DNA from 3 places in the Kitasatospora sp. NPDC059577 genome. Region 3 is predicted to be linked to each of the others. Evidence: riboswitches for the same ligand, from Rfam matches in the RefSeq annotation. Region 3 holds a riboswitch; each other region holds the start of a gene.
The links. A riboswitch is a leader RNA that binds a small molecule or an ion and turns the genes downstream of it on or off. The one in region 3 is predicted to bind cobalamin.

Region 1 (9,813 bases), on a different contig from region 3:
CCACCAGGTGCAGGAAGGAGAGCAGCTGCGGGGCCTGGTCCACGGCCTGCCCGGCCAGCACGGCGAACACCCCGCGCAGCGCGGCGGGCGGCACCGGGGCGAGCAGCGTCCAGGCGTCGAACAGCGCCGACCAGCCGCGCACCACGGCCTCGTCGTCGTGCTCCCAGGCGTGCAGGCGCCAGCCCGGGGCGGCCCCGGTCTCCCGGGCCTCCACCAGGCCCACCAGGAGCGCCTGGCCCCAGGCCTTGGAGGCGGCGCCGACCGTCATGGCCAGCGCCCGGCCGGCCGCGCGGGCGTCGTCCGGCAGCAGCTCGCCGCGCTTGTCGACCTCCTCCAGCTCGCCGGCCCAGCGGGCGATCCGGACGGCGTCCACCAGCATCCGGCGGGCCAGCGGCGCCAGCTCGGCCGGCGCGGGGAAGCCCTCCGGCACGGGAACCCGGCCGCGCCCGGGCGCCGGAGCGGGCCCTCGTCGCCGGGGTACGCCGTTGCGGGGTACGGCCGCCCCGCTCGGCCTTCCACCGGCTGGCCGGTGGGCCGTACCGGGGAGACGGGTCACCGTCGCACCGGTACCGATCGGAGGCGGGAGCGGGGCATCACGGTCGCGCGGATTCCGAGACGTCACGTCGAGCAGTCTTCCCCTTGTACCGGCCTTCTGTCACATCCGGTTGTCCGTACGACCGGAGGAGCGGCGGCGGCACCTCCGCAAGATCGGGCAACAGAGGCAAACCGCCTGGCCGGAAACGTGTGGCCTGCCCATGCCAGGTGAGCCGCGCCGGTCGCTGGTCCCGTTCGAGTGACTACGGAACGTGAGGGACCGACCGACCGGTCGGGGAAAATGTGTGCCCCTGGCTGGACGTCCGCCGCCGACGGCACCACCGGCGCCGTCGGCGTCCGGCGGGACTGTCCAGCCCGGATCCGGACGGATGGCGGGCGGGCCGGGCCGATCCCGGCGAGCAGGAAGTCGACCGGTCCGACTTCCGGCTCCCGGCCGGGGCGGGCCCGGGCCCGCGGCCCGCGGCGGCCGTCAGAGGAGAGGGGTCAGCCAGCGGCGGAGGAGTTCCGTGTACCGGTCGGGGTCGGAGTTCCAGAGGGTGCCGTGGTCGGCGCCGGGGAAGGGCTGGAGGCCGACCACGTCCGGGCGGGCGGCGGCGAGGCGTTCGGCGCTGCGGAACGGGGACACCCGGTCGGCGGGGCTGTGCAGGACGAGCGTGGGGACGCGCAGGTCGGCGCCCTCCGCGATGCGGGAGAAGTCGGCGAGGTCGACGCCGGTGCGGCCCTCGGCGGCGAGGGCCCCGAGCCCGGCGGCGGCGCCCCGGAAGCCCAGGCGCTCGGCGTCCCGGCGGGCGGTCGCCGACAGGTCGAGCACCGGCGAGTCGAGGATCAGGCCGCTGATGGCGTGCGCCCAGGCCGAACGGGCCGCGGTCTGCAGGACCGTCGTCGCGCCGACGGACCAGCCGTAGAGGATCACCCGGCCCGCGCCGCTGTCGAGCGCCAGCCGTACCGCCGCCTCGACGTCGCGCCACTCGGTCTCGCCGAAGTGGCTGTACCCGTCCGGCGAGGCGGGCGCGCCGGCGTCGCCGCGGTAGGTGACGGCGAGGGCGGGCAGCCCGAGGCGGTCCAGGACGGGCAGCACCGGCAGGGTCTGCTGGCGGTCGGCCTCCGGGCCGTGCACCAGGATCACCCAGGTGCCGCGCTTGCCGTCGAGGTGCCAGACGGGGAGCGGGCCGAGCTCGCCGTCCGCGGTGGTCTCCGTGTAGGCGAGGCCGAGGGCCCGCATCGGGTCGCCGAGGTGGACGCGGGGCGTGAAGCGGACCTCGGTGCCGGGGACGAGGGTGCCCCGGTCCGCGCGGACCAGCCGCCGGGTGACGCCCGCCCCGTCGCTGTGCAGGACCTCCTCGACCACCGCGTGCCCGTCGTCGCCCCACTCCACGGCCCACCGGCCGGGCTGCCGGCTCTCGGGGCTGCCGGTGAAGGTGATCCGCCCGGCGCCGAGGCTCCGGACGAGGAGCGGCCCGGACTCCTGAACGGTGGTCACCGGGCGGACCATCCGCTCGGAGGCCCGGCGGCCGACCACCAGCACGGCAGCGCCGGCTCCGACGGCGGCGGCCGCCACGACGGCGGCGGTTCCCCAGCGCATATCGTTCCCCGCTCTGTTGCTCTCGCTGTTGCTCTCGGGCCGGACGGTGCTCGTACACCAGTCCACCGGGGCCCCGCCCGCCCGGCCACCGGGCTGGGCCGTCCGGGTCACTCGGGCACGGGCCGGAGCGGGTCGGGGAGTCAGGGGGCGGGGAGTCAGCGGGTCAGGGGGTTCGAGAGGGGCGGGGGATTCCAGAGGGGCGGGGGGGTTCCAGAGGGGCCGGGATTTCCGGAGGGGCCGGGAGTCAGAGCGCGTCGGCGTCGAGGAGGCGCCAGAAGCGGGACGCGAGGGCGTCGATCGCGGGGGGCGGCGCGGCGCGGGCGCCGGCGCCCCAGTGGGAGGGGACGTGGTGCTCCTGGTGGAGGGCCTCGACGGCGTCGGCCAGGGTCTCGGCGGGAGCCGGGACGATGCGGGCGAGGGCGCGCAGGTGGGGCTGCCAGCGGCCGGTGACGCACTGGCGGAGCAGGTGGTCGAGGGCCTCCTCGCGGCCGGTGGCCCGGACGAGGTCGGGCAGGCCCAGGCCGAGGACCTCGGCGAGGGACCGGGTCTGCTCCTCGTCGCCGTCCCAGTGACCGGTCAGTTCGGCCTCCCGGTAGGCGTCGAGGGTGGTGCCGGTGCGGTCCGCGACGGCGGCCTGGCCGAGTTCGCGGGCCAGCCGGTGGTCCCGCAGCCGGACCGGGCGGCCGTCCATCAGCTGGGCGGCCCGGCACCACAGGGCGCGGGCGAGGGCGATGAACTCGCCCTCACCGGGACGCAGCTCGCCGCTCTCCCAGGCGAGGACGTGGGCGGGCAGCAGCCGGACGCCGTGCGCGGCCATGCCCTCGGCGACCTGCTCGGGGGTCAGGCCGAGACCGGCCCGGTGGGCGCGGGCGGCCGAGGGCGAGAACGGCACCGGGGGCGGGGCGGCGGGGGGCTTTCTGCGACGCATGCCACCGAACGGTAGGGGCGGACCGGGGCGAGGCCCCAGCACCCGAACGCACGAAGCGACCGGTCCCGGGGGCCCGCCGCGCTGGGCGATCCCACAGGCTGTCAGCCGGTGTCCCGTGTGACCAACCCCTCCGTGACCTCGGTTGACTCCCGGTTCGGCCGCGTGATGGGATCCTGGGGCCAATCGGAGGCATGGAGAGGAAGCCGGTGCGAGTCCGGCGCGGTCCCGCCACTGTCACCGGGGAGCACGCTCGGAATCATCGCCACGGCGGGCCGTCAGAAGCCGCTGGAAGGCCCCGGGGGTGCGTCCGACCCGGAAGCCAGGAGACTCTCGCCCCCGCTACGTCGATCCAGGGCGCGGACCCTGAGTGAGGACACGCACGCGATGCAGGCTGCCCCGCCCCGCCGCACTCCGAGCTGCCGTCCCGGGCACGGCCTTCCGGCGCAGGGGGTTCACGCGACCGGCCTTCCGGCGCAGGGTGTTCACGCGACCGGCCTCCTCGCACGCGCTCTTCCGATACCCGGCCTTCCGACGTGCAGCCGATGACCCGCCGCCCCCTGACCGGTCGTCCGCTCGCCCGCGCCGCCCTGTTCGCGCTGGGCGCCGTCGCGGGCTACGCCGCCGACGCCCGCTACGGCGACCCGCGCCGGGGCCACCCGGTGGCCGTGTTCGGCAGTGCCGCGACCCGGCTGGAGCGGCGCCTGTGGCGCGACGACCGGGCCGCCGGGGCCGGGTACACGGCGCTGTGCGTGGGCGCGGTCGCGGCGGGCACGCTCGCCCTGGACCGTACGGTGGGCCGACGCCCGACGGGCCGGGCGGCCCTCGCGGCGGCCGCCACCTGGACGGTGCTCGGCGGCACCTCGCTGACCCGGGAGGCCCGCGCCATCGGCCGCTCGCTGAAGGCCGGCGACCTGCGGGCCGCACGGGAGCGGCTGCCGCACCTGTGCGGGCGGGACCCGAGCGCGCTCGACGAGCAGCAGATCGCCCGCGCGGTGGTCGAGTCGGTGGCCGAGAACACCGCCGACGCCGTGGTGAACGCGCTGACCTGGGGCGCCCTCGCGGGCACGCCCGGGCTGCTGGCCTTCCGGGCGGTGAACACCCTGGACGCCATGGTGGGCCACCGCTCGCCGCGGCACGCCCGGTTCGGCTGGGCCTCGGCCCGGCTGGACGACGTGGCCGGCTGGCCGGGCGCCCGGCTGACCGCGCTGCTGACGGTGGCCGCCGCCCCGCAGCCCCGGACGGCCTGGCAGGTCTGGCGCCGCGACGGCTCCGCGCACCCGAGCCCGAACGCGGGCCAGGCCGAGTCGGCGTTCGCCGGCGCGGTGGGCGTCCGGCTGGGCGGCACACTGCAGTACGGCGAGCGGGTGGAGCACCGGCCGGTGCTGGGCGCGGAGCTGCGCCCGGTGACGGTGGACGACATCGAGCGGGCCTGCGCGCTCTCGCGGCGGGTGGGCGCGCTGGCGCTGGGTACGACGGTCGCGGGGCACGTCCTGCTGCGCGCGCTCCTGGGGAAGAGGGGAAGGGCATGACGAACGCGCTGCTGGTCGCGGGGACGACCTCGGACGCGGGCAAGAGCGTGGTGACGGCCGGCATCTGCCGCTGGCTGGCCCGCCAGGGCGTGCGGGTCGCGCCGTTCAAGGCGCAGAACATGTCGCTGAACTCCTTCGTCACCGCCGACGGTGCCGAGATCGGCCGCGCCCAGGCGATGCAGGCGCAGGCCGCCCGGGTGGAGCCGGAGGCGGCGATGAACCCGGTGCTGCTGAAGCCCGGCGCGGACGGCCGCAGCCAGGTGGTGCTGCTGGGCCGGCCGGTCGCCGAGGTCGGCGCGCTGGACTACCGCGAGCGCAAGCCCGTCCTGCTGGAGCGCGCCCTGGAGTGCCTCGCCGATCTGCGCCGCCGCTACGAGGTGGTGGTCTGCGAAGGCGCCGGTTCGCCTGCCGAGATCAACCTGCGCGACCGCGACATCGCCAACATGGGCCTGGCGACGGCCGCCGGGCTGCCCGTGGTGGTGGTCGGGGACATCGACCGGGGCGGCGTGTTCGCGGCGATGTACGGGACGCTGGCGCTGCTGTCGGCGGAGGACCAGCGGCACGTGGCCGGCTGGTTCGTCAACAAGTTCCGCGGCGACGCGCGGCTGCTGGCACCCGGGCTGGAGATGCTGCACGAGCTGACCGGCCGTCCGGTGCTGGGCACCCTGCCGATGCTGCCCGGCCTGTGGCTGGACGCCGAGGACTCGCTGGACCTGTCGACGGTGGTGGACCGGGTGGACGGGCGCGGCCCGCTCGGCGCGGACGTGCTGCGGGTCGCCGTGGTGCGCTTCCCCCGGCTGTCCAACTTCACCGACCTGGACGCGCTGGCGCAGGAGCCGGGCGTGCTGGTCCGCTGGGCGACCAGGCCGGAGGAACTGGCCGACGCCGATCTGGTGGTGCTGCCCGGCACCCGGGCCACCGTGGCGGACCTCGCCTGGCTGCGCGAGCGCGGCCTGGAGCCGGCGCTGAAGGCGCGGGCGGCGGCCGGACTGCCCGTCCTCGGGGTGTGCGGCGGCTACCAGATGCTGGCGCGCGGGATCGTCGACGAGGTGGAGTCCAAGGCGGGTGCCGTCGACGGGCTCGGCCTGCTGCCGACGTACGTGCGGTTCGGCGTCGAGAAGGTGCTGGCGCGGCCGGTCGGCGAGGCGTACGGGCACCGGGTCGAAGGCTACGAGATCCACCACGGCGTGGTCGCGGTCGAGGGGGGCGTCGCCTTCCTGGACGGCTGCCGGGTGGGCTCGGTCTGGGGCACGACCTGGCACGGCGCGCTGGAGAACGACGGCTTCCGCCGCGAACTCCTGCGCGAGGTCGCCGCGTTGGCGGGCCGGGCGTTCGTCCCGGCGCCGGACACCTCCTTCGCCGCGGCGCGCGAGGCCCGGCTGGACCGGCTGGGCGACCTGATCGAGGAACACGCGGACACCGACGCGCTGTGGAAGCTGATCGAGGGCGGGGTGCCGGCGGCCGGATCGCTGCCGTTCCTGGCGCCCGGGGCACCTGGGAGTGACGCATGAGCCGGGTACGACCGCAGAACCGGGCACGACAGGAGTGGGGTACGGCATGAGTGACGTCCGCTATCCGTTCACCGCGATCGTCGGCATGGCCGACCTGCGGCTCGGGCTGCTGCTGAACGCGGTCTCCCCCGCCGTGGGCGGCGTGCTGGTGCGTGGTGAGAAGGGCACCGCGAAGTCGACCATGGTGCGCGCGCTGGCCGGCCTGCTGCCGTCCATCGCCGCCGTGACCGGCTGCCGCTTCGCCTGCGACCCGTCCGCGCCCGACCCGCAGTGCCCGGACGGGCCGCACGCGGACGCCGGCAGCCACGAACGGCTCGCCCAGCTGGTCGAGTTGCCGGTCGGCGTGGCCGAGGACCGGATCGTCGGCTCGCTCGACCTGGAGCGCGCGCTGGCCGAGGGCGTCAAGGCGTACGAGCCCGGGCTGCTCGCCAAGGCGCACCGCGGCGTGCTCTACATCGACGAGGTGAACCTCCTCCAGGACCACGTGGTGGACCTGCTGCTGGACGCCGCCGCGATGGGCCGTTCGTACGTCGAGCGCGAGGGCGTGTCGGTGCGGCACGCGGCCCGGTTCCTGCTGGTCGGCACGATGAACCCGGAGGAGGGCGAGCTGCGGCCGCAGCTGCTCGACCGGTTCGGCCTGACCGTCGAGATCGCCGCCACCCGCGACCCGGCCGAGCGCGCCGACGTGGTCCGGCGCCGCCTCGCCTACGACGCGGACCCGGCCGGGTTCGCCGCGCGGTTCGCCGAGGAGGAGACGGCACTCGCCGAACGCATCACCGCCGCACGGGAACTGCTGCCCGAGGTCGCACTGACCGATGTGGCGCTGCGTCAGATCACCGCCGTGTGCGCCGCGTTCGAGGTGGACGGCCTGCGCGCGGACATCGTGATGGCCCGCACGGCCGTCGCGCTCGCCGCCTGGGACGGTCGCACCGAGGTGCTGGAGGAGGACGTCCGCCAGGCTGCCCGGCTCGCGCTGCCGCACCGGCGCCGTCGCAACCCCTTCGACGCGCCGGGACTGGACGAGGAACAGCTGGACCGGACCCTGGAGGAACACTCCCAGGCGGACGACCCGGAGCCCGAGGACGACGGCCCGGGCCCGGACGGCGGACCGGACGACGGCCCGGGCCCCGAGGGCGGCCCGGACGGCGGCGGACCGGACGGCGGCGGGGCTCCCGAGCCGTCCGACGGCGGCGCCCCCGAGGCGTCGGACGCGCCGGAAGCGTCCTCGACGGACGGGGACGACCGGCCACAGCAGCCCGTCCCGGCCCAACACCCCTCCCCCGCGCGGGAGTCGACGCCCGTCGCGGCCGGCGACCCGTACCGGACCAAGCTGTTCACCGTCCGCGGCACCGGTCACGGCGCCCAGGGCCGCCGATCCCCCGCCGAGACCACCGGCGGGCACACCGTCCGGGCCCGCCGCCCGCAGGGCGCGCTCGGCCGGCTGCACCTGACCGCGACTCTGCAGGCCGCCGCGCCGCACCAGGTGGCGCGCGGGCGCAGCGGCCGGGCACTGGTGCTGAAGAAGGACGACTTCCGCGAACAGGTCCGCCAGGGACGGGAGTCCAACCTGGTGCTGTTCGTGGTCGACGCCTCGGGGTCGATGGCCGCCCGGCAGCGGATGACCGCCGTCAAGGGCGCCGTGCTGTCCCTGCTGATGGACGCCTACCAGCGCCGCGACAAGATCGGCATGATCACCTTCCGCGGCGCCGGCGCCGAGCTGGCACTGCCCCCCACCTCCTCCGTGGAGGTCGGCGCGGCCCGGCTGGAGACCCTGCCCACCGGCGGCCGGACCCCGCTGGCCGAAGGGCTGCTGCGCGCCCACGAGGTACTGCGGGTCGAACGGCTGCGCGACCCGAACCGCCGCCCGCTGCTGGTCGTGGTGACCGACGGCCGGGCCACCGGCGGGCGCGACGCGCTCGCCCGCTCGCACCGCGCGGCCGCCCTGTTCGCGGCGCAGGGCACGGCGAGCGTGGTGCTGGACTGCGAGTCCGGCCCGGTCCGGCTCGGCCTGGCCCGCACCCTGGCCGGGCAGCTCGGCGGCACCGCCGTCAGCCTGGACGAACTGCGCGCCGAGGGCGTGGCCTCGCTCGTCCGCGAGAACCGCGGGGACAACCGCCCCGCGGCCGTCCGCGCCACCCGCGCGACCACCCTGCGAAAGGCGGCCTGACCCATGCCCAAGGGCGTCCCCGAGAGCGTTCCCGACGACGGCCTGACCACCCGCCAGCGCCGCACGCTGCCGATCACCGCCGTGCACACCGGCCCCGGCAAGGGCAAGTCCACCGCCGCGTTCGGCATGGCCCTGCGGGCCTGGAACCAGGGCTGGCCGGTCGGGGTGTTCCAGTTCGTGAAGTCCGCCAAGTGGAAGGTCGGCGAGGAGAACGCGCTGCGCGTGCTCGGCGCCTCCGGCGAGGGCGGCACCGTCGACTGGCACAAGATGGGATCCGGCTGGTCCTGGATCCAGCGCTCCGCCGAGCAGGAGATGTCCAGCGAGGAAGCCGCCAAGGAGGGCTGGGAGCAGGTCAAGCGCGACCTCGCCGCCGAGACCTACCGCTTCTACGTGCTCGACGAGTTCACCTACCCGATGCACTGGGGGTGGGTCGACCCGGACGAGGTGGTGGCCGTGCTCGCGGACCGCCCGGGCAGCCAGCACGTCGTCATCACCGGCCGGTACGCGCCCGAGGCACTGACCGGCTTCGCCGACCTGGTCACCGAGATGACCAAGGTGAAGCACCCCATGGACGCCGGCCGCAAGGGCCAGCGCGGCATCGAGTGGTAGACCGTTGAGCACCGTCCCCCGCCTCGTCGTCGCCGCGCCCTCCTCCGGCGCCGGCAAGACCACCGTCGCCACCGGCCTGATCGCGGCGCTCACCGCACGCGGACTGGAGGTGTCCCCGCACAAGGTCGGCCCGGACTACATCGACCCGGGCTACCACGCGCTCGCCGCCGGGCGCCCCGGCCGCAACCTGGACGCCTTCATGTGCGGCCCCGAACGGATCGCGCCGCTGTTCCTGCACGGCGCCGCCGGGGCCGACGTCGCGGTGGTCGAGGGCGTCATGGGCCTGTTCGACGGGGCCTCCGGGCGCGGGGAGCTGGCGTCCACCGCGCACGTCGCCAAGCTGCTGCGGGCGCCCGTGGTGCTGGTCGTCGACGGCTCCTCGCAGTCCCGCTCGGTGGCCGCGCTGGTGCACGGCTTCGCCTCCTGGGACCCACAGGTGCGGCTGGCCGGGGTGATCCTCAACCGGGTCGCCTCCGACCGCCACGAGCACCTGCTGCGCGAGGCCCTGGAGGAGGGCTCCGGAGTGCCGGTGCTGGGCGCGCTGCGCCGCTCGGCGGCGGTCGCGACGCCGTCCCGCCACCTCGGACTGATCCCGGCGGTGGAGCGCTCGGCGGCGGCGCTGAAGGCGGTCGCCGACATGGGCGAGCTGGTCGGCTCCTCCGTCGATCTGGACGCACTGCTCGAACTCGCCCGCACGGCACCCCCGTTGGAGGCCGAACCGTGGGACCCGACGGCCGAGGTCGGCCCGGTCGCCGGGCGCCCGCGGATCGCGGTGGCGGGCGGCGCGGCATTCTCCTTCTCGTACGCCGAGAACGCCGAACTGCTCGGCGCGGCAGGGGCGGAGGTCGTCCCGTTCGACCCGTTGCACGCCACCGCGCTGCCGGAGCGGACCGCCGGACTGGTCATCGGCGGCGGCTTCCCGGAGCTGTACG
Region 2 (9,813 bases), on a different contig from region 3:
TCGATCAGCTCCATGGTGTACTCGCCGACCTGCGGGGTGCCCTCCTCGGGCTTCGGCTCGCGGGCGCGGGCCACCCAGTCGGCGAGGACCCGCTGCGGGTCGACCCCGCGGTGGTCGGCCTCGAAGAGGATCTGGAAGGCCCGGGTGCGGGCCTTGCTACGTGCGGCCGACACGGACTTACTTCACCCGGCCGAGGTAGCTGCCGTCGCGGGTGTCGACCTTGACCTTCTCACCGGTGGTGACGAAGAGCGGCACCTGGATCTCGGCGCCGGTCTCCAGGGTGGCCGGCTTGGTGCCGCCGGTGGAGCGGTCGCCCTGGACGCCCGGCTCGGTCTCGGCGATGGTCAGCTCGACGGAGGTCGGGAGCTCGATGTAGAGCACCGAACCCTCGTTCTGCGCGACGAGGGCCTCGAAGCCCTCCAGCAGGTACTTGGCGGCGTCGCCGACGACGGCCGGCTCGATGGTGAGCTGGTCGTAGGTGTCCATGTCCATGAACACGAAGTTCTCGCCGTCCTTGTACGAGAACTGCATGCCGCGCTTGTCGACGTTGGCGGTCTCGACCTTGGTGCCGGCGTTGAAGGTCTTGTCGACGACCTTGCCCGTCAGGACCTCCTTGAGCTTGGTCCGAACGAAGGCCGGGCCCTTGCCGGGCTTGACGTGCTGGAACTCGACGACGGACCAGAGCTTGCCGCCCTCCAGCTTGAGGACCATGCCGTTCTTGAGATCGTTCGTGGAAGCCACGGGCGCACTTACTCCTGGATATAGCTGTCAAGGAACCAAGGGGTGCGTCCTGCCGCCGACGGCCGACTGGAGGCCGCGGTCACAGGGCGAGGAGCTCCTTGGTGGTGATGGTGAGCAGCTCGGGCCCGCCCTCTTCGAGGGGGCGCACGACGAGCGTGTCCTCGATCCGGACGCCGCCCTTGCCCGGGAGGTGGACCCCTGGGCCGACGGTGACCGGCACGCGGCTGTCCAGTTTACCCATGTCCGACGGACCGAGGCGCGGTGCCTCCCGGATCTCCAGCCCGATGCCGTGGCCCACCGGGTGCGGCGAGCCCTCGGTGTGGCCCGCCGCCTCCAGGACCTGCCGGGCGGCCCGGTCGGGTACGCACTGCTCCACGCCTGGTCCGAGCGCCTCCCGACCGGCCCGCTGGGCCCGGAAGACCAACCGGTGCAGCTCCACCTGCCACGGCGCGGGAGCGGCGCCGATCACGAAGGTGCGGGCGGTGGACACGCCGTAGCCGCGGTACTGGGCCCCCATCACCACGGTCAGGAAGTCGCCCTCCTCCACCCGGCGGTCGGTCGGCTGGTGGGCGGCCTGGCCGGAGTGGCTGCCGGTGCCGACCGACACCGGGAAGGCGGCCCGGTCGGCCCCGTGGTCGATCATCCGGCGCTCCAGCTCCATGGCCAGGTGCCGCTCGGTGCGGCCGACCAGGATCGACTCCAGCAGCTCGCCGAGCGCCTGGTCGGCGATCTCGGCGGCGATCCGCAGATCGGCGATCTCGTGCTCGTCCTTGACCACCCGCAGCCGCTCGACCACCTGCCCGAGGTCGACCAGCCGGGCCCGCTCGGCCAGGCCCGCCACCGTCCGGTGCCGGCTGACGGTCAGGTCGTGCTCCTCGACCGCGAGGCCCTCGACCCCGAAGCTGCTCGCCGCGGCGGTGGCGGCCAGCGCGGTGTCCGCCCCGGCCGCCACCGGCAGCCGGGTCACGTCGGGGACGATCAGGTGCTCCCCCGTGTCGTCCGGCGGCAGGTCGTCGGGCAGCGCCAGCAGCGCCCGCTCCCTGGTCAGCAGCAGCGTCGCCCCGCAGGGCGCGCAGCCCGTCAGATACCGCACGTTCGCCGCCCGGGTGATCAGCGCCGCATCGGCCCCGGCCGCACTGCAGTGCTCCCTCACCCGCTCCCGCCGCCCCGCGTACGCATCCGCCATGCGTCGAGCCTACGAACCCCCGGCCCGAACCGCCCGCCGAGCACCCCCGACGGAACCCCCGGAGCCCCCGACGCGCCCCCGTACCACCACCGGTTTCCCGCCACCCGGCACGGGCCGCCGCCGCTACGCCTCCCCCGGGTCGATCAGCCCCCGGCGGTAGGCCGGGACCAGGTTCTGCGGCACGAGCAGCTCGCGGCCGTCGCTCGTGACCGGGACCGGCTTCGGGGGCGTCGCCCTTCACCGGGCGCGACGGTGCCGGGTGTTGCTGCGGGAGGTCCTGCGCTCGGGCACGGCCATCGGAAGCTCCTGGTCCTCGTGGTCGACGTCCTCGATGCCGGCCGCGTCCAGGGGGTCGGGCCGCTCCTTCGGCGGGGCTGTTCGTTTGCGCATGATGCCGGGGCTCCTTCAGTGGAGGGGGGCGAGCAGGTCCCGGAAGGCGTCGGGCAGGGTCTTCCAGCCGGCCTCACCGGCGATGAGTTCGACGTCGGTGAGCAGGCAGGAGTCGAGCAGCGCGGTGATCCCGTCGACGTCCAGCCCCTCTGCGGTGAAGCAGAGCTGCTGGACCCGGTCGCCGTGCAGCGGGTGCCAGTCGAGGGCGGCCGCCGCCCGCCGGGCGGGCGGGTAGAACTCCCAGGCCGCGTCGGACAGGGTGGCGAGCCAGGGCCCGCACTCCTCGACGGCGAGGTTGGCCCCGGCCGCGTCCCAGGCCAGCATCAGGTCCGGGCGGTTGGCCAGCCAGAAGCGGCCGCGGCTGCGCTGCGCCGCCGGGACGAGCTGGTGCAGCGCCTCGTGGAACCGCTCCGGGTGCAGCGGCCGGCGGCGTTCCCACACCAGGGTGGTGACGCCCGCCTCGTCGCGTTCCTGCGGCAGCAGGGCGATGGCCGGGTTGACCCGGTCGCGGGCGGCGGCGACGTCGAAGCCGCCGAGTGCGGCCCGGGTGAGGGCGCCGGTGCCGAGCCGGACGACCCGGGCGGTGGGGTGGAGCTGACGCAGCAGTGCGAGCCCCGGCGCGTGCGCCGTGGCTCGCGGAACGGCGAGGGTGCCGGCGTACTCGATCTGGTGGGCCAACGCTTCCGCACGGGTCCGCTCGTCCCGTTCGGCGGTGTGTTCGCCGTGTTCCGCCAGGTCGTCGGGGACGGAGAGTTCGCCGATCAGCCGGTCCGGAGCGACGGCGGTGACGACGCCCGCGAGTTCGACGGCGTCCGCGAGGCGCCGCCCGCCGGATTCTCCGCCGGCGATCACCTCGACGGCCGGGTGCGGGTCGCTGCCGCCCCACAGTTCGACGACGGCGAGCCCGTGGCGGCCTTCGTCGGCGATCCCCAGCAGCCGGGGCAGCAGGTCCTCGCGCAGGGCGCAGCACGGGCAGTCGTTCGTCAACGGCACGTCGTCCGCGTCGAACACCCCCCGGGCGTCGCGCAGTTCCCGGTGGACGAGGCCGAGCGAGGCGTCCCGCAGGTCGTGCCGCAGCACCACCGCCTCCACCGCGTCCGCGGTCAGCTCGTCGACGGCCGCGCGTCGTTCCTCGGCGTGCAGCCCGGCGACGACGACCACGGGCAGCTTGATCCGCTCCGGGGCGTCCACCGGGCTCACCGGCTCGCCTTCCGGACGCCCGGCAGGTGGCCGGCGTGGGCGTGCGCGCGCAGGTTGACCCGGGAGAGGCCGAAGGCGCGCAGGTAGCCGCGGGGGCGGCCGTCCACGGCGTCGCGGTTGCGGACCCGGGTCGGGCCGGCGTCGCGCGGCCGGCGGGCGAGTTCGGCCCGCGCGGCGGCGCGCTCGGCCGGGTCGGCGCCGGGGTGGGCGATGATCCGCTTGAGCTCGGCCCGGCGTTCGGCGTACCGGTCGACGACGGCGCGCCGCTGCTCGTTCTTGGCGATCTTGCTCTGCTCGGCCATCAGACCCTCTCCCCCCGGGCCCGGATCCGGGCGACGGCGGCTTCGATGCCGATCGTGTCGACGGTGCGGATGCCCTTGGCGCTCAGCGTGAGCCGCACGTACCGGCCCTCACCGGGCAGCCAGTAGCGCTTGCGCTGGACGTTGGGGTCGAAGCGGCGGCGGGTGCGGCGGTGCGAGTGCGAGATCGCGTTGCCGAAGCCGGGCCGGCGGCCGGTGAGCCGGCAGTGGGCGGACATGGGTGCTCCCTGGCGTCCGGGAATGATCGGGACGGCGCAAACGCTACACCAGATGAAAATGACTTCCATTTCGGTGTACGGTCTCGACCGAACACCCCGGACCCAGGAGGACACCCGTGGCCCGCAGCGAACTGCGCCCCGTCATCAAGCTCCGCTCCACCGCCGGCACCGGCTTCACGTACGTGACCCGCAAGAACCGCCGCAACGATCCGGACCGGATGGTCCTGCGCAAGTACGACCCGGTCGCGGGCCGGTACGTCGACTTCCGCGAGGAGCGCTGACCCCGCACGCACGAACGGCGCCTCCCCGAGTGGGGAGGCGCCGTTCGGCACCGCGCGGTGGGCCCCTGGGCTCACTGCTCCTGCGGCGTCCAGCGCTTCTCGACCTTGGCGAGCTTCCAGTACCCGATCGCCACCGCCCAGACCACCACGAACAGCCCCGCGATCGCGTAGCCGACGTTGTCCAGCGAGATCTCCGCGATCCAGCCGCTCACCGGGTCGGTCAGGTCGAACTTCTCGTGCAGCACGCCGACCAGCTCGATGGTGCCGATGATGAAGGCCACCGCGATCGACAGCCCCGTGATGGTCAGGTTGTAGTACACCTTCCGCACCGGGTTGGAGAAGGCCCACTGGTACGCGAAGTTCATGAACGTCCCGTCCAGGGTGTCGAACAGGCTCATCCCGGCCGCGAACAGCAGCGGCAGGCAGACGATCGCGTACCAGGGCAGCCCGGCGGCCGCGCCCGAACCCGCCATCACCATCAGGGTGACCTCGGTGGCGGTGTCGAAGCCCAGGCCCAGCACCATGCCGACCGGGAACATCTGCCCGGGGCGGGTGATCGAACGGGTCGCCCGGTTCAGCACCCGGGCCATGAAGCCGCGGGAGTCGAGGTGCGCCTCCAGCTCCGCCTCGTCGTACTGCCCGGCCCGCATCGCGCGGAACACCTTGACGATGCCGAGCAGCGCCGCCAGGTTGAGCGCGCCGATCAGGTAGAGGAACACCCCGGAGGTGGTCGTCCCGACCACGCCGAGCCACTTGTGGGTGGTCGACTCGTCGTCCATCAGCGTGTTCGCCAGCTGGGCGCCGCCCGCCACCAGGGCGGCCATGATGACCACCATCGAGGAGTGCCCCAGCGCGAACCAGAATCCCACCGAGACCGGCCGCTTGCCGTCCGCCATCAGCTTGCGGGTGGTGTTGTCGATCACCGCGATGTGGTCGGCGTCGAACGCGTGCCGCATCCCGAGGGTGTACGCGGTGATGCCCAGGCCCACCCCGAAGACCTGGGTGCCGACCGCGTACCGCTCGGGCGCCACCAGGAACACGAGCGTCCCGAAGGCCACCACGTGCATGGCCAGGATCACCCCCATCAACCCGGCCGTACGGACGGTGTCCTCGCGTTTCCACCGGAAGGCGGGCAACACGGACGGCGCCGCTTTCGCGTCCGCCGCGGCGGTTTCGGGCAGGGTCATCTCAGGATCACGCTCCAACACCTCGTGGAATCACTTCGTGAAGTGCCGTGGCCGGTCTCCTGGCTTACGGGACATCCGGGTCCGCCTTCCCGAGTGCGCGAGGCACCCAGTGGCTTCGTGGACACGGACCGAATTCCGTCGAGGACGAAGGAACTCACCCGATCACAGTGGCGAGGGCCGCTCCGGACTGGGACCCCTGAGGGTCCGTCACCGGTCTTCCCGAGCACCACGGCGGGCTACACCGTAGGGGTCGCGCCCCGACCCATGCAAGGCTGCGCACCTGCGCAGGTGTCCAGGATCACAGGCCCCCGCCTGCAAGAATGTCCGCATGCATCTCGTACCGGCCGACCGCGCGGGCCACCGCACCATCGACGGGCACCGGGTCTGCGAGGCCATCGCCGCGATCGGCGACACCGCGCACGTCCGGTCCTGGGCCGAGCGCTTCTCCCTGCTCGCCGACCCCGGACGGCTCGCCCTGCTGCTCGCCCTGCACCGGGCCGGCCCGCTCGCCGTCACCGACCTCGCGGTCGCCACCGGCATGCGCGACCCCGCCGTCTCCCAGGCCCTGCGGCTGCTCCGCACGGCCGGCGTCGTCACCGGCGACAAGGACGGCCGCGTGGTGCGCTACCGGCTCGTGGACGAGGACATGCGCCCCCTCCTCGACGAATGCGCCGCCGGCGAGCACCACGAGCCCACCGCCGCCGCGGGCTGACCGACACTCGGGGAACAGCCGTCGGGCCGGGCCACCGGATGAGTACGATCATGGTGTGCCGTCCCACCCCCACGCCTGGCCCGCCGACCGCTGGAACACCCGACCGGTCAGGGCACGCGTGCTGGCGGTCGCCCGCACCCTCACCTCCGCCACCCGCGTCCTCGACGTCCTCACCCTCCTCAACCCGGACGGCATCGCCCGGTACTTCACCGTCAACCCCGGCTCCGCCTTCGCCGACCGCGCCCTGGACGACTACCTGCACGGCCTGCCCGGCTTCACCGTGCTCGACTGGCAGGACGCCCTCCGGCACCACTTCGACCTCGCCGTCGCCTGCGCCGTCCACTCCTCCATGCACCACCTGGACGCCCGGCTCGTCGTCCTCCCGCACGGCGCCGGCTACAACCGCCTGGTGACCGAGTCCACCGGCGACACGACCAGCTCCGCAGGCCTCTCGCGCAACGAACTCACCCACGGCGGAGAGGTGTTCGTGGACGTCCTCGGCCTCTCCCACCCCGAACAGCTGGACCGCCTGCGGACCTCCTGCCCCGAAGCGCTGGACGTCGCCCGGGTCGTCGGCGACCCGTGCCTCGACCGGATGCTGCGCAGCCTGCGCTCCCGGGACGCCTACCGGGCCGCGCTCGGCGCCGTCGACGGCCGACGGCTCGTCGTCGTCAACTCCACCTGGAGCGAGCACTCGTTATTCGGCCGCCGCCCCGACCTGCCCCAGCGGCTGGTCCGCCGGCTGCCCGCCGACGAGTACACGGTCGCCGTCGTCCTGCACCCCAACATCTGGAGCCGGCACGACCCCGAGGCGCTGCTCGACACCGCCCGCCGGATGGGCCTGCGGCTGATCCCGCCGCACCAGGGCTGGCAGGCCGCGCTGGTCGCCGCCGACTGCCTGATCGGCGACCACGGCTCGGTATCCGTCTACGGCGCCGCGCTGGAACGACCCACCGTGCTCGTCGCCACCGGCGCCGCCGAACTCGACCCGCGCTCCCCCGGCTACGCCTTCGGCCAGACCGCCCCCGTGCTCGACCCCGACGGCGACCTCGCCGCCCAACTCGCCCGGGCCCTGCGGGAGCAAGACCCGGACACCCTGCGCCCGCTCACCGACCGCTCGCTGAGCCGGCGCGGCCGGTCCGCCGCGCTGCTGCGCCCCCTGCTCTACTCCTTCCTGGAGCACCTGGACGAACCCGGGGACGAACCGCTCCTGCCGCCCTACCCCAAGCCCGTCCCGCACCCCGGCACCACCGACGGACCCACCGCGTACGACGTCGAGGGCGGGAGCGAGGGCACCGAGGTCAGTCTGCGGCGCTACCCCGTCGACCCGGCCGACCACACCCCGCGCGGCTTCCACGCGCTCACCGACGAACACCCGGGCGACGCCCTGCGCTACACCGCGGAGGTGCTGGCCCGCACCGAGGTCCACGCCGAACTCCCCGCTCCCCGCTGGCTCGCCGACTCGGCCGCGGAACTCCCCGGCCTCGCCGTCGCGGTGGCCGCGCTCGGCCCGGCCCGGCACCTGCTCCGGCTGCGCAGCGGTCTGCTGCTGGAGGCCCGCGCCGAACCGGACTGGGGCGGCCCCGACCCGGGCATCGACCCGCTGCTGCTCGGCTCCGCCGTGGCCTGCTGGCTCGCCGACGGCGGCGACCCGGCCGAACTCCCCCGACAGGGACTCACCGTCCGCACCGGCGAGCACCGCACCCGGCTCTCGTTCAGCACCGCGCCCCAGGGCCCGCCTCCCTAGGGTCCGTCCGCACGCTCCCGTCCGCTCACTCCCGTCGTCACGCTCCCGTCGTCCGCCCGGAGGGCGGCCGGGCGGCGTTGGGGTGCGTGCGTCGCAAGCCGAAGGCCGGGGAGCGTCGCCCCGCAGTCGCGGTGTGAGGACGGACCCTAGAGCTGACCCGCCAGTTCCCGCAGCCGGGCCCGGCTGCGCCCGGCCAACTCGGCATCGCCCAGCTCCTCCGCCAGGGCCACCAACAGGGTGTGCGCCTGCGCCTCCTTCACGTACTGGCTCCGCTCCCCGGCCCGCCGGGCGCAGTCACCGGCGTGCACGACGGCGAGGTCCGGTCGCCCCAGCGCGCGGTGGGCCCGGGCGCGGACCAGCGGCAGTTTCATCAGCATGTCGTGGTCGTCGGTGTCCGCGGCCCGCGCGCCGGCGCGGTCCAGGACGTCCAGCGCCTCCGGGGCGCGGCCGTCGGCGATCAGCGCCTGTGCCAGGTTGTAGCTCTGGACGATCTCACCGTGGTCGTCGCCCCGGTTCTCCGCCAGGGCCAGCGTGAACCGCTCCACCGCGTCGCCGGGGCGGCCGTCGGCCAGGCACAGCAGGCCGTCCGTCTCGTGCAGTACGCCCACCACGCGGCGGTCCGCCACCAGCGGCAGCTGCTCCGCGGCCAGCGCCAACTGCTCGGCGGCGAGCCGGTACTCCTTGCGCTCGAAGTGGGCGCGGGCGAGCTGGTTGCGCATCCGGACCACGGCGGCCGGCTGGTTGTCCCACTGGGCCGACTCGACGCCGAGCCGGTGGGTGGCGATCCAGTCCTCGTAGAGCTTGCGGCCGTGGTACAGCGGCCAGAGCGACTCACAGAGCCGCCACACCTCGCCGTGCCACCGCTGCCGGGCGGCCTCCTCCACCACGGCGCGCAGGTTGGCCCGTTCGGCGTGCAGCCACTCCAGGGCGGCCGCGCCGGAGGCGAACCCGGGCAGCTCCTCGCCGCTCTCCTCCTGCAGTCGCAGCCTGGCCCCCATCGCCCGGTCGGCCAGTGCGGCCCGGCCCCGGTAGTAGGCCACCACCCGGGCGAGGAGTTCCGTCCGGCCGGGCAGCTCCCGGGTACGGCCGTAGGCGTGCAGCCGCACCACGTCGTGGGCGCGGAAGCGCGTTTCGACGTCGTCGTCCATCACCTCGTCGAGCAGGTGGACGGCGCGCAGTTCCTGCAGCGCCGCCCCGGCCCGCTCGACACCCGCCGCACCCGCCGACTCGGCCGACACGAAGGGGCCGGGGTGCACGCCGATCAGCCGGTAGAGCGCCCGGCCGTGCGGCGACAACCGCTCGTGGACCAGGTCGTAGGTCGGGCCGAGGTCGTTCTCCTCGTCGTCCAGCATGGCCAACCTGCCCTCCCGGTCGTGCAGTTCGGCCACCACCCGGCCGACCGGCAGGTGGTCGCGGTCCAGCAGCTGGCTGCCGACGGCGTTCAGCGCCAGCGGCAGCCCGCCGCACAGCTCGACCAGCGCCGCCAACTCCCCGTCGGTGCCCCGCCCGGAACCCAGCCAGGCCCGGACCAGATCGGCACCGGCCGTCGCGCTCAGCGGACCGAGCTGTCGCACCTCGGCGCCGTCGGTGCGCAGCGCGGGCAGCCGCCGCCGGCTCGCGACCACCACCAGTCCGGTCGACGGGAGCAGGGCGCGCACCTCGGCGGCGTGCTCGACGTTGTCCAGGAAGAACAGGCACCGGCGCTCGGCGGTGACCGTGCGGAACATCGTGAATCGCTCCGCCTCCACCGCCGGGGGCTCCGTCCCGAGGGCGCGCAGGAAGCCGGCCAGCAGCGAGGGGAGGTCCACCCCGCCCTGGTGCCGGTAGGCCA
Region 3 (9,813 bases):
CGACCTTGACGGACGGGATCGGGTGGTCGGTCGGGAAGTCGATCTCGACCTTCACCGTGCTGTTCTTGTCGTCCTCGTTCGGCACGCGGAACGCGAAGGTCTGGTCGGTCGCGTCCTTCGGCACACTGGACGGCTGCACGATGACGTGCGCGGACGCCGGCGCGGCCGCGCCGAGTACGACCGCGGCGCCCAGGGCGCAGGCGGCGGCGAGACGCTTCTTCGGGGACAGGCTCATGACTGTGGGTTTTCTCCGGTTCCGGGGTGCGCGCACGCCGTGCACACGGGCGGCGGGGCACGCGGGCGGACCCGGCGCCGCTGCCCGTGGAGGCGGAACACGCGGAGGCGATCAGGACGGCGGACGGCCGCGACCGGGCGGCGTTCCCGCACCGGTCAGACGGCCGGCACCGACGGCGGACCGCGCCTGATCACCACGTGCCGCAGCGGCGTCCACCGCGGCAGCCACCACCGGCCGTCGGCGGGCACGAAACGCGTCGCGGCGGCCCGCGATCCGCCGCCCGCCCCTGCGCGCAGCACCGCGAACAGGGCCAGCGCCCCGCGCAGCGACGCCGAACGGGCGTGGACCGTCGCCGAGACGGTCCGGGCGGTCAGCCGGACCAGCCGCCAGACGGCCACCTCGCCCCGCCACAGCCACCACCCCGCGGCGACGGTCGCCGCCAGGTGCGCCAGGAGCATCGCGGGACTCAGCCCGAGGATCGCGGAGTGGCTCCAGAAGGAGACGTGCGCGGCAGCGACGACGGCGTGCGGAGCGGTGCCGCCTCCCGCCGCGACGTGCGCGGCCGGCAGACCGGGCCGCCCACCGGCCGCCACCAGCGCCCTGGGCGTGCCCGCCATGCCCGCCATGCCCTTCGGCATGCCCGCCATGTTCGGCATGCCGTGCATCCCCGCCATCGACGAGACCGGCGACGGGCCGACCGGCCCGGCAGCCGTCGGCGTCCGCCGCCCGCACCGCGCGGCGTGGAAGAGCAGGTGCAGACCGCCCTGGCCCGCGACCAGCCCGCCGACGATCGCCCGCAGCGAGCGCTCCCGCCGCGCCGCGAACACGGCCACGGCACCGACGAGCGCCCAACCGAGCAGCAAGGCCCCCGCCGGCACCGCACCACCCGACGCGACCCCGTGCCCGGCGGCGGCCAGCACGACGCAGACCGTCGCGAAGGGCAGGGCCCGCACGACGCGAAGGTCGAGCGCGGCGGCCCGCACGGGCACGGGCGCGGACGTGGTGTCGGTTCTCGGGGCAGACATGGCCGGGACATCATGACACCGGTCCGTTCCCGCCGTGACGCGTTCCCCCGTGATTCCCGGCCGACCCACCGCTTCCGGCCACCGCCGCGGCGAGGTCATCCGTTCAGTTCGCACCGATGGGCCCGCGAGGCGGTGCAGCCGTCCTGGTTCACGGCTTCGTGCGGACGACGATGACGTGGATGCCGGGTCCCGGGGTTTCGGTGTTCCCCGCGGTGTCGGTGGCGGTGGAGGTCGCGCGGTAGATGCCGAGGCCGGAGGGCGGCCGCACTCGCCAGGTGCAGTCGTGGTGCGCGGTGTCGGTGCAGGTGAGGTCCGCCCGCTGGACCAGTGTCGGTCCGGGGACCTGCGAGGTGAAGGTGAGGTCGACGTGGTCGACGCCCGAGCCGGTGTCGGTGGCGGTGCCGGTGATGTACTGGTCGTCGTGGGGTCCGCCGGCGGGGACGGCGACGAAGATCGCCTCGGGCGCGGTGGTGAACGTGGAGACGGGTGGGGTCCGGTCGAGTCTGACGGTGAGGGTCTTGTCCGTCTCGGCGTTACCGGCGTGGTCGGTGGCGTGGAAGGTGACGACGGTTTCGCCTTCCTGGTCGATCTTCAGGTTGACGGTGTCGCCGGGGACGGTGGTGAGTGGCGTCGCCTGGGCGCCCGTCGTGCTGTAGGTGATGCCCGCCACTGCGCTGAGGTCGTCGGTGGCGGTGAGGGTGACGGTGCCGTCCGCGTTGATCCAGCCGGCCGGGTTGGGGTTCGGGCTGATGGTGGCCGTGGTGACCGGTGGTGTCCGGTCGATGCGGACCGGAAGGGTCTTGGTGTCCTCGATGTTCTGCGCCCGGTCGATGGAGCGGTACGACAGGACGTGGCTGCCCGGGGTGTTGAGGAGGATCGGGCCCGCATAACCCGTCCAGCCGTTCCCGTCGATGTCGTACTCGGTCCTGGCCGTGCCGCTGATGTCGTCGGTCGCGCCGAGGGTGACGGTGACGTCGGTGTTGTTCCACCCGGCGTCGTTCGGGGGCGGATCGGCGGTGGCGGTGGTGACCGGGGCAGTGGTGTCCGGCGGTTGCATCAGCCGGGCCACGTTGTCGTCGAATTCGCGGACCGCCTCCGGCTCCGGGAGCGGCGGCATGCCGGGATGGCCGATCGCTCCGCCGGTCAGCTTCAGATGCGCCCAGTCGTCGTATCCGGCGAGCGAGGTCATCGCGCCGTCGCCGTCGACGTCGGCGGGGACGGGCACCTGGTCGACGTTGCCGTCGCAGTTCCAGTCGACCCAGTTGAGGCTGGTCGAGGTGGTGACGTACTTCTTGACCGCTGCGCAGTAACGACGGATGCCGTAGGGCACGGTTCCGGTGGGAGGAACGGTGTTCTCGTCCAGCCGGTTCTCGTCGAGGCCGGTCGCCACCCGCGAGTAGTCGATGTACGTGGTGGGCCCGCTCGTCATCCCCGACCCGTACGAGTAGTTCATCACGCTGAAGTACTGCGGTTTGAAGTTGACGGCGTCCCCTCCGCCGTGATCCAGGCTCAGATTGTGGCCGAGTTCGTGCATGAGGATGCCGGCTTGATCGTCCTCGGTGCCGACGTGGTGCGGCTGGTTGCCGAGTGCGAGGACGAAATCGCTGGCGCCGCGGGGAGCGTAACCGTTCCAACTGCTGCCGGGGGCGAGCAGGTGAGCGGAGAGCGCGTAGTGGAACACCGGCGAACGGCCGGCACTGACGAAGCCACCGGGGGCCGTCTTGATCTTGTAGAAGTCGTCCCACACGTAGTTGCACGCGTCATTGTCCGGGTCCGGGTTGCTCGGATTCGGGCAATCGCCTTTGAACGTGCCGAGGTTGTCGACCTCGGCGACCTGCCGTGCCCGGCTCAGGGCTCCCCAGGTCCGGCCGGTGGAGAAGTCGAGGATGCTGTCCGGGCCGGCGTCGACGTGCAGGTTGATGCCCGGTCCGGGGGCTCCTCGACGCTGGTAGGGCGCGTTGGCGAAGGCGTCGACCACCCTCTTGATCGCCTGGGCGGACAGCTGGTGGCTGTGGACGTTGCCGGGAGTGTCGTCCGCCATCCAGTCGAGGTGGACGAAGATGTCGGGCCGGTTCACGTCGGCGCCCATGCCTGGCAGGTCGATGTGCTTCATCGGGCTGCCGTCCCCCGGATCGATGTCGACGCCGTGGAGCTTCCAGTCGTCGGGGATGCCGTCGCACATCCGTGAGTTGCAGTCGAAGGCGTAGTTGACGGTGGTGTGGTCGCCGTCCCCGCCGTCGCGGGAGAGCGCGTAGCCGTTCGGGACCGTCTCGTCGTAGCTCTGCCCGCCGACGGCTGCGTTGTCCCAGTGCAGGCGCAGGTTGGGGCCCTTGTCGTTGTCGATCCGGTAGAAGGCCGAGCCCTCGGTGCCCGTTCCGGCCCCGCAGGACACCGACTTCCAGAGCGCCACCTTGCCCGGCTCGATCCGGGCCGGTGGCTCGGTCTCCCAGCACCCGTGCTGGAGGTAGTGGTCGGTCAGGATCAGCGGGAGGTCGCTGTTGTTGGTCAGGACCACCGAGGTGCTGCGGAAGTCCGCCGCGACAAGGGCGGAGGCCGGCGCCGGGTGGAAGCCCATGCCCGTTCCTGTCAGTACCAGGCCGAGGACGGCCAGGGTTCGGCCTGCTCGCGCTCGCCAGGAGCGTGGGCGCCTGCCGCGATCGAACCTCATGAGTCTCATGTCTCCGTGTTTCTGTCGCCGTGTCCGCTCCGCCCCACGCGCTCACCTTCCGGCGGACACCGGCCCCGGGCACCCGGACGGGGACCGAACGGGGGCGGAAGACAAGCCTTCGGTCCGGATCGGTTCACGCGGTCGGGCGATCGGGGAGCCACTGCCGTCGGCGTTTCGAGACGGTTCGGTCCGGCCGGGTGACGGCGGAGGTGGCGTCTCCCGCGCGGCTGGGCGCGGGCGGCCGGGCGGCCGGGCGGCCGGGCGGCCGGGCAGGTGGGCGGGCGCGGCGCGCGGCCGGGGCTCTGGACTTACTAGGACGTCCAACTATATGGTCGAGGGCAGGTCCGCGGTGTCAGGGAAGCCGGTGTGAGTCCGGCACGGTCCCGCCACTGTGACCGGGGAGTTCGTCCTCGCAGGTAGACGGCCACTGGCAGCCAGCCGGGAAGGCCCGGGGGCGGGCGTGGATCCGGGAGTCAGGATACCGGCCGCGGGTGGTTCGTGTTTTCCACGAGGATGGAGACGACACGCATGACTCGGGCTGCTGATCCGTACGGGTGCCGACGAGGCTCCCGTGCCGCTGCCGTGCTGCCGACCGTCAGGGCGCCCCGCTTCTGACGGTCCGTCAACTGCCGTACACCGTGCCGGCGCACAACCGTGCGCGCGGTCGCCGGTGTCGGCGGTGCCCCCTCCATTCCTCCTCTCCCCACCCATGTCGAGAGAAGGAACCGATGGTCCGTGAACTGACGCACTTCGTCGCCGGCAAGCGCACACCCGGCTCGTCCGGGCGGTACGGCGACGTGTACGACCCCAACACCGGCCGGGTGCAGGCCCGGGTGCCGTTGGCCGACCGCGCCGAGGTCGAGGCGGTGATCGCCGACGCCGCGCAGGCCCAGCCCGCGTGGGCGGCCTGGAACCCGCAGCGGCGGGCGCGGGTGCTGCTGCGCTTCCTGCAGCTCGTCGAGCGGGAGAAGGAGGAGCTGGCCCGGCTGCTCTCCGCCGAGCACGGCAAGACGGTGGCCGACGCCCACGGTGACCTCCAACGCGGTCTGGAGGTGGTGGAGTTCGCCGCCGGGATCCCGCACCTGCTGAAGGGCGAGTTCAGCGACAACGCCGGCACCGGCATCGACGTGTACTCGATGCGCCAGCCGCTCGGCGTGGTCGCCGGCATCACGCCGTTCAACTTCCCGGCGATGATCCCGCTGTGGAAGGCGGCGCCCGCGCTGGCCTGCGGCAACGCCTTCGTCCTCAAGCCCTCCGAGCGGGACCCGTCGGTGCCGCTGCGCCTCGCCGAACTGTTCCTGGAGGCCGGGCTGCCGCCGGGCGTGCTCAACGTGGTCAACGGTGGCAAGGAAGCCGTGGACACCCTGCTGGAGGATCCACGGGTGCAGGCCGTCGGCTTCGTCGGTTCCACGCCGATCGCCCAGTACGTGTACGCGACGGCCGCCGCGCACGGCAAACGGGCGCAGTGCTTCGGCGGCGCCAAGAACCACATGATCGTGATGCCGGACGCCGACCTCGACCAGGCCGCCGACGCGCTGGTCGGCGCCGGGTACGGCTCGGCCGGGGAGCGCTGCATGGCGATCTCGGTGGCCGTCCCGGTGGGGGAGGAGACCGCGGACGCCCTGGTGGCGAAGCTGGTCGAGCGGATCACCGCGCTCAGGGTCGGCCGCTCGGACGACCCGGCGGCGGACTTCGGCCCGCTGGTCGGCGCCGACGCGCTCGACCGGGTCCGCGGCTACCTGGACCTCGGGGTCGAGGAGGGCGCCGAACTCGTCGTGGACGGACGGGACTTCCGCCTGGAGAGCCACGAGGACGGCTACTTCCTCGGTGCCTCGCTGTTCGACCGGGTGACGCCGGACATGCGGATCTACCGGGAGGAGATCTTCGGCCCGGTGCTGACCGTGGTGCGTGCCGCGGACTACGAGGAGGCGCTGCGGCTGCCCAGCGAGCACGAGTTCGGCAACGGCGTGGCCATCTACACCCGGGACGGCGACACCGCCCGGGACTTCGCCCGCCGGGTGAACACCGGCATGGTCGGGGTCAACGTGCCGATCCCGGTGCCGATCGCCTACCACACCTTCGGCGGCTGGAAGCGCTCCGGCTTCGGCGACCTCAACCAGCACGGCCCGGACGCGATCCGCTTCTACACCCGCACCCGCACCGTCACCTCGCGCTGGCCCTCCGGGGTCAAGGAGGGCGCGAGCTTCACGATGCCGACGATGGGATGAGCGCGATGCACGACCTCACCGAGGACCAGCGCGCCGTCGCCGAGACCACCCGGGCCTTCGCCCGGGAGCACCTGGCGCCGAACGCGGTCGAGTGGGACCAGGCCAAGCACTTCCCGCTGGACGTGCTGCGCAAGGCCGCCGACCTGGGCCTGGCCGGCGTGTACGTCCGGGAGGAGTCCGGCGGCTCCGGACTCACCCGCGCCGACGGCGTGCTCGTGTTCGAGGCGCTGGCGACCGGCTGCCCGTCGATCGCCGCCTACCTGTCCATCCACAACATGGTCGCCTGGATGGTCGACCGCTACGGCGACGACGTCCAGCGCGGCCGGTGGCTGACGGGTCTCTGCTCGATGGGGACCCCCGCCAGCTACTGCCTGACCGAACCCGGTGCCGGCTCCGACGCGGCCGCGATCACCACCCGGGCCGTGCGCGACGGCGACCACTGGGTGCTGGACGGCGTCAAGCAGTTCATCTCCGGGGCCGGGGCCGCCGAGGTCTACCTGGTGATGGCCCGTACCGGAGGGCCGGGGCCCGGCGGGGTGTCCGCGTTCGTCGTCGAACGGGACGACCCCGGGGTCTCCTTCGGGCCGAACGAGCGGAAGATGGGCTGGAACGCCCAGCCGACCCGCCAGGTGCTGCTGGACGGGGTCCGGCTGCCCGCCGACCGCCTGCTCGGCGGCGAGGGCGAGGGCTTCCGGATCGCCATGACCGGGCTCAACGGCGGCCGCCTCGGCATCGCCGCCTGCTCCCTCGGCGGCGCGCAGGACGCGCTGCAGCGGGCCACCGGCTACCTCGCGGACCGCGAGGCGTTCGGCACCCGGCTGCTGCACGCCCAGGCCCTGCAGTTCCGACTCGCCGACATGGCAACGGAGTTGGAGGCCGCCCGGGCACTGCTGTGGCGGGCCGCCGGCGCGCTGGACCGGGGCGACCCCCGGGCGCCGCAGCTGTGCGCGATGGCCAAGCGCTACGCCACCGACACCGGCTTCGAGGTGGCCAACCAGGCCCTCCAGCTGCACGGCGGTTACGGCTACCTGGCCGACTACGGCATCGAGAAGATCGTCCGCGACCTGCGGGTGCACCAGATCCTGGAAGGGACCAACGAGATCATGCGCGTCATCGTCGCCCGCGGCCTGACCGGAGCCGCGTGATGGCCGGCACCGACCTCGACGAGGTCATCCTCCAGCGCGAGGGCCGGGCCGGACTGATCGTCCTCAACCGGCCGGCTGCCCTGAACGCCCTCACCCACGGCATGGTGCGGACGATCTCCGACGCCCTGGACACCTGGGAGGACGACGACCGGGTCGACACCGTCGTCGTCACCGGCGCCGGCGACCGGGCCTTCTGCGCGGGCGGCGACATCGTCGCCATCCACCGCGCCGCCACCGGCGGCGACCCGGGCGCCGTCGAGGAGTTCTGGCGCGACGAGTACCGCCTCAACGCCCGGATCGCCCGCTACCCCAAGCCCTACGTCGCGCTCATGAGCGGCATCGTGATGGGCGGCGGCGTCGGCGTCTCCGCCCACGGGAACGTCCGGATCGTCACCGAGAGCACGCGCGTCGCCATGCCCGAGGCCGGCATCGGCTTCGTCCCGGACGTGGGCGGCACCTACCTGCTCGCCCTCGCACCGGGCGAGCTGGGCACCCACCTCGCCCTCACCGCGGGCTCCGTGGGCGCCGGCGACGCGCTGCTGTGCGGCCTCGCCGACCACTTCCTGCCCGCCGAGCGGCTGCCCGCCCTGCTGGACGACCTCGCCGAACTGCCCGTCCACGACGCCCTCGAACGGCACGTCGAGCCCGCGCCGACCGGTTCGCTGGCCGACCAACGCGGGTGGATCGACGCCTGCTACGCGGCCGGTACGGTCGAGGAGATCCTGGACCGGCTGCGCGCCAGCGGCGAACCCGAGGCGAAGAAGGCCGTCGACCGGATCACCGCCAACTCCCCGACCGCGGTGAAGGCGACGCTGACGGCGCTGCGCCGGGCCCGCGCCCTCGGCCCGCTGGAGGCCGTCCTGGACCAGGAGTACCGCACCTCCTGCGCGGCGCTCTCCACAGCGGACCTCGCCGAGGGGATCCGGGCCCAGGTGATCGACAAGGACCGTTCGCCACAGTGGAGCCCGGCCACCCTGGGCGCCGTCGAACCCGCCGCCGTGGCCCGCTACTTCGCGCCGCGCGGCGCGGGGGAGCTCGGCCTCGCCACCACCACACCCCTGGAGCGCTGGTGACCGCCACCCGGAGCATCGGATTCATCGGACTGGGCACCATGGGCGGCCCGATGGCCGCCAACCTGGTCAGGGCCGGGCACCGGGTGACCGGTTACGACCTCGCGGCCCCGGCCCGGGAGCAAGCCGCAGCGCAGGGAGTGATGATCGCGGTCTCCGCCGCCGAAGCGGTCGGCGATGCCGACGTGGTGCTCACCATGCTGCCGACCGGACGCCATGTCCTCGACTCCTACGGTGAGTTGACCGAGGCGGCATCCGGTGCGCTGTTCATCGACTGCTCCACCATCGCGGTCGGGGACGCCCGGGTGGCCGCCGACCTCGCCCGGGTCGCCGGGCACCGGGCCGTCGATGCCCCGGTCTCCGGCGGTGTGGCGGGGGCCGAAGCGGCAAGCCTGACCTTCATGGTCGGTGCCGATGACACCGACTTCGCCGAGGCCGAACCGGTGCTCGCGGCCATGGGCCGCCGGGTGGTCCACTGCGGAGCGTCCGGAGCCGGGCAGGCCGCCAAGATCTGCAACAACATGATCCTCGGCGTCTCCATGATCGCGGTCAGCGAGGCCTTCGTCCTGGGGGAGAGCCTCGGTCTCAGCCACCAGGTGCTCTACGACGTGGCCTCCACCGCTTCCGGCCAGTGCTGGGCATTGACCGGCAACTGCCCGGTGCCCGGCCCGGTCCCGACCAGCCCGGCCAACCGCGACTACGCGGCCGGGTTCGCCGCCGCGCTGATGGCCAAGGACCTCGGGCTCGCCGCCGACGCGGCCGCCGCCTCCGCCGTTCCGGCGGAGCTGGGCCGACGGGCATCCGAGTTGTTCGCCGCCTTCGCCCAGGACGGGGCCGGCGGTCTGGACTTCTCGGCCATCATCACCACCCTCAGGAAGGACACCGCATGACGTACGAGACGATCCTGGTCGAACGCCGGGGCCGGGTCGGGCTGATCACGCTCGACCGCCCGAAGGCACTGAACGCGCTCAACACCCTCCTGATGAACGAAGTCGTCTCCGCGGCAACGGAGTTCGACCGGGACCCGGACATCGGCTGCCTGGTGGTCACCGGTTCGGAGAAGGCCTTCGCGGCCGGCGCCGACATCAAGGAGATGCAGTCCCTCGGCTTCGTCGACGCCTACCTCGGCGACTGGTTCGCCGCCTGGGACCGCTTCGCCGCCCTGCGCAAGCCCGTCGTCGCCGCCGTCGCCGGCTATGCACTGGGTGGCGGCTGCGAGCTGGCGATGATGTGCGACGTCCTGCTGGCGGCGGACACCGCGAAGTTCGGGCAGCCGGAGATCAAGCTCGGCGTCATCCCCGGCATCGGCGGCTCGCAGCGCCTCACCCGGGCGGTCGGCAAGGCGAAGGCGATGGAGCTGTGCCTGACCGGCCGGATGATGGGCGCCGAGGAGGCCGAGCGGGCCGGCCTGGTCTCCCGCATCGTCCCCGCCGACCGGCTGC

Region 1: it holds a riboswitch for cobalamin, as region 3 does, so the genes downstream of both, ACFV0O_RS16915 (cobalamin biosynthesis protein) here and ACFV0O_RS01545 (CoA-acylating methylmalonate-semialdehyde dehydrogenase) in region 3, are expected to answer to the same signal.
Region 2: it holds a riboswitch for cobalamin, as region 3 does, so the genes downstream of both, ACFV0O_RS09170 (HoxN/HupN/NixA family nickel/cobalt transporter) here and ACFV0O_RS01545 (CoA-acylating methylmalonate-semialdehyde dehydrogenase) in region 3, are expected to answer to the same signal.

Annotation. Positions count from the first base shown of each region.
Region 1 is NZ_JBHWBZ010000018.1:56,013-65,825, reverse strand. It holds gene ACFV0O_RS16930 (hypothetical protein) at 1-430, opposite strand, end outside; gene ACFV0O_RS16925 (alpha/beta hydrolase family protein) at 1,025-2,137, opposite strand; gene ACFV0O_RS16920 (XRE family transcriptional regulator) at 2,382-3,065, opposite strand; cobalamin riboswitch at 3,261-3,395, shown strand; gene ACFV0O_RS16915 (cobalamin biosynthesis protein) at 3,608-4,594, shown strand; gene ACFV0O_RS16910 (cobyric acid synthase) at 4,591-6,105, shown strand; gene ACFV0O_RS16905 (putative cobaltochelatase) at 6,152-8,272, shown strand; gene cobO (cob(I)yrinic acid a,c-diamide adenosyltransferase) at 8,276-8,881, shown strand; gene ACFV0O_RS16895 (cobyrinate a,c-diamide synthase) at 8,886-9,813, shown strand, end outside.
Region 2 is NZ_JBHWBZ010000007.1:61,897-71,709, reverse strand. It holds gene nusB (transcription antitermination factor NusB) at 1-173, opposite strand, end outside; gene efp (elongation factor P) at 178-741, opposite strand; gene ACFV0O_RS09200 (M24 family metallopeptidase) at 821-1,927, opposite strand; partial or broken gene rpmF (50S ribosomal protein L32) at 2,051-2,224, opposite strand; gene ACFV0O_RS09190 (CobW family GTP-binding protein) at 2,333-3,517, opposite strand; gene rpsN (30S ribosomal protein S14) at 3,514-3,819, opposite strand; gene rpmB (50S ribosomal protein L28) at 3,819-4,055, opposite strand; gene rpmG (50S ribosomal protein L33) at 4,172-4,336, shown strand; gene ACFV0O_RS09170 (HoxN/HupN/NixA family nickel/cobalt transporter) at 4,408-5,523, opposite strand; cobalamin riboswitch at 5,555-5,769, opposite strand; gene ACFV0O_RS09165 (ArsR/SmtB family transcription factor) at 5,852-6,235, shown strand; gene ACFV0O_RS09160 (hypothetical protein) at 6,291-7,982, shown strand; gene ACFV0O_RS09155 (AAA family ATPase) at 8,129-9,813, opposite strand, start outside.
Region 3 is NZ_JBHWBZ010000001.1:318,590-328,402, forward strand. It holds gene ACFV0O_RS01530 (YcnI family protein) at 1-235, opposite strand, end outside; gene ACFV0O_RS01535 (hypothetical protein) at 391-1,260, opposite strand; gene ACFV0O_RS01540 (OmpL47-type beta-barrel domain-containing protein) at 1,409-3,835, opposite strand; cobalamin riboswitch at 4,241-4,433, shown strand; gene ACFV0O_RS01545 (CoA-acylating methylmalonate-semialdehyde dehydrogenase) at 4,657-6,156, shown strand; gene ACFV0O_RS01550 (acyl-CoA dehydrogenase family protein) at 6,153-7,301, shown strand; gene ACFV0O_RS01555 (enoyl-CoA hydratase/isomerase family protein) at 7,301-8,374, shown strand; gene mmsB (3-hydroxyisobutyrate dehydrogenase) at 8,371-9,261, shown strand; gene ACFV0O_RS01565 (enoyl-CoA hydratase) at 9,258-9,813, shown strand, end outside.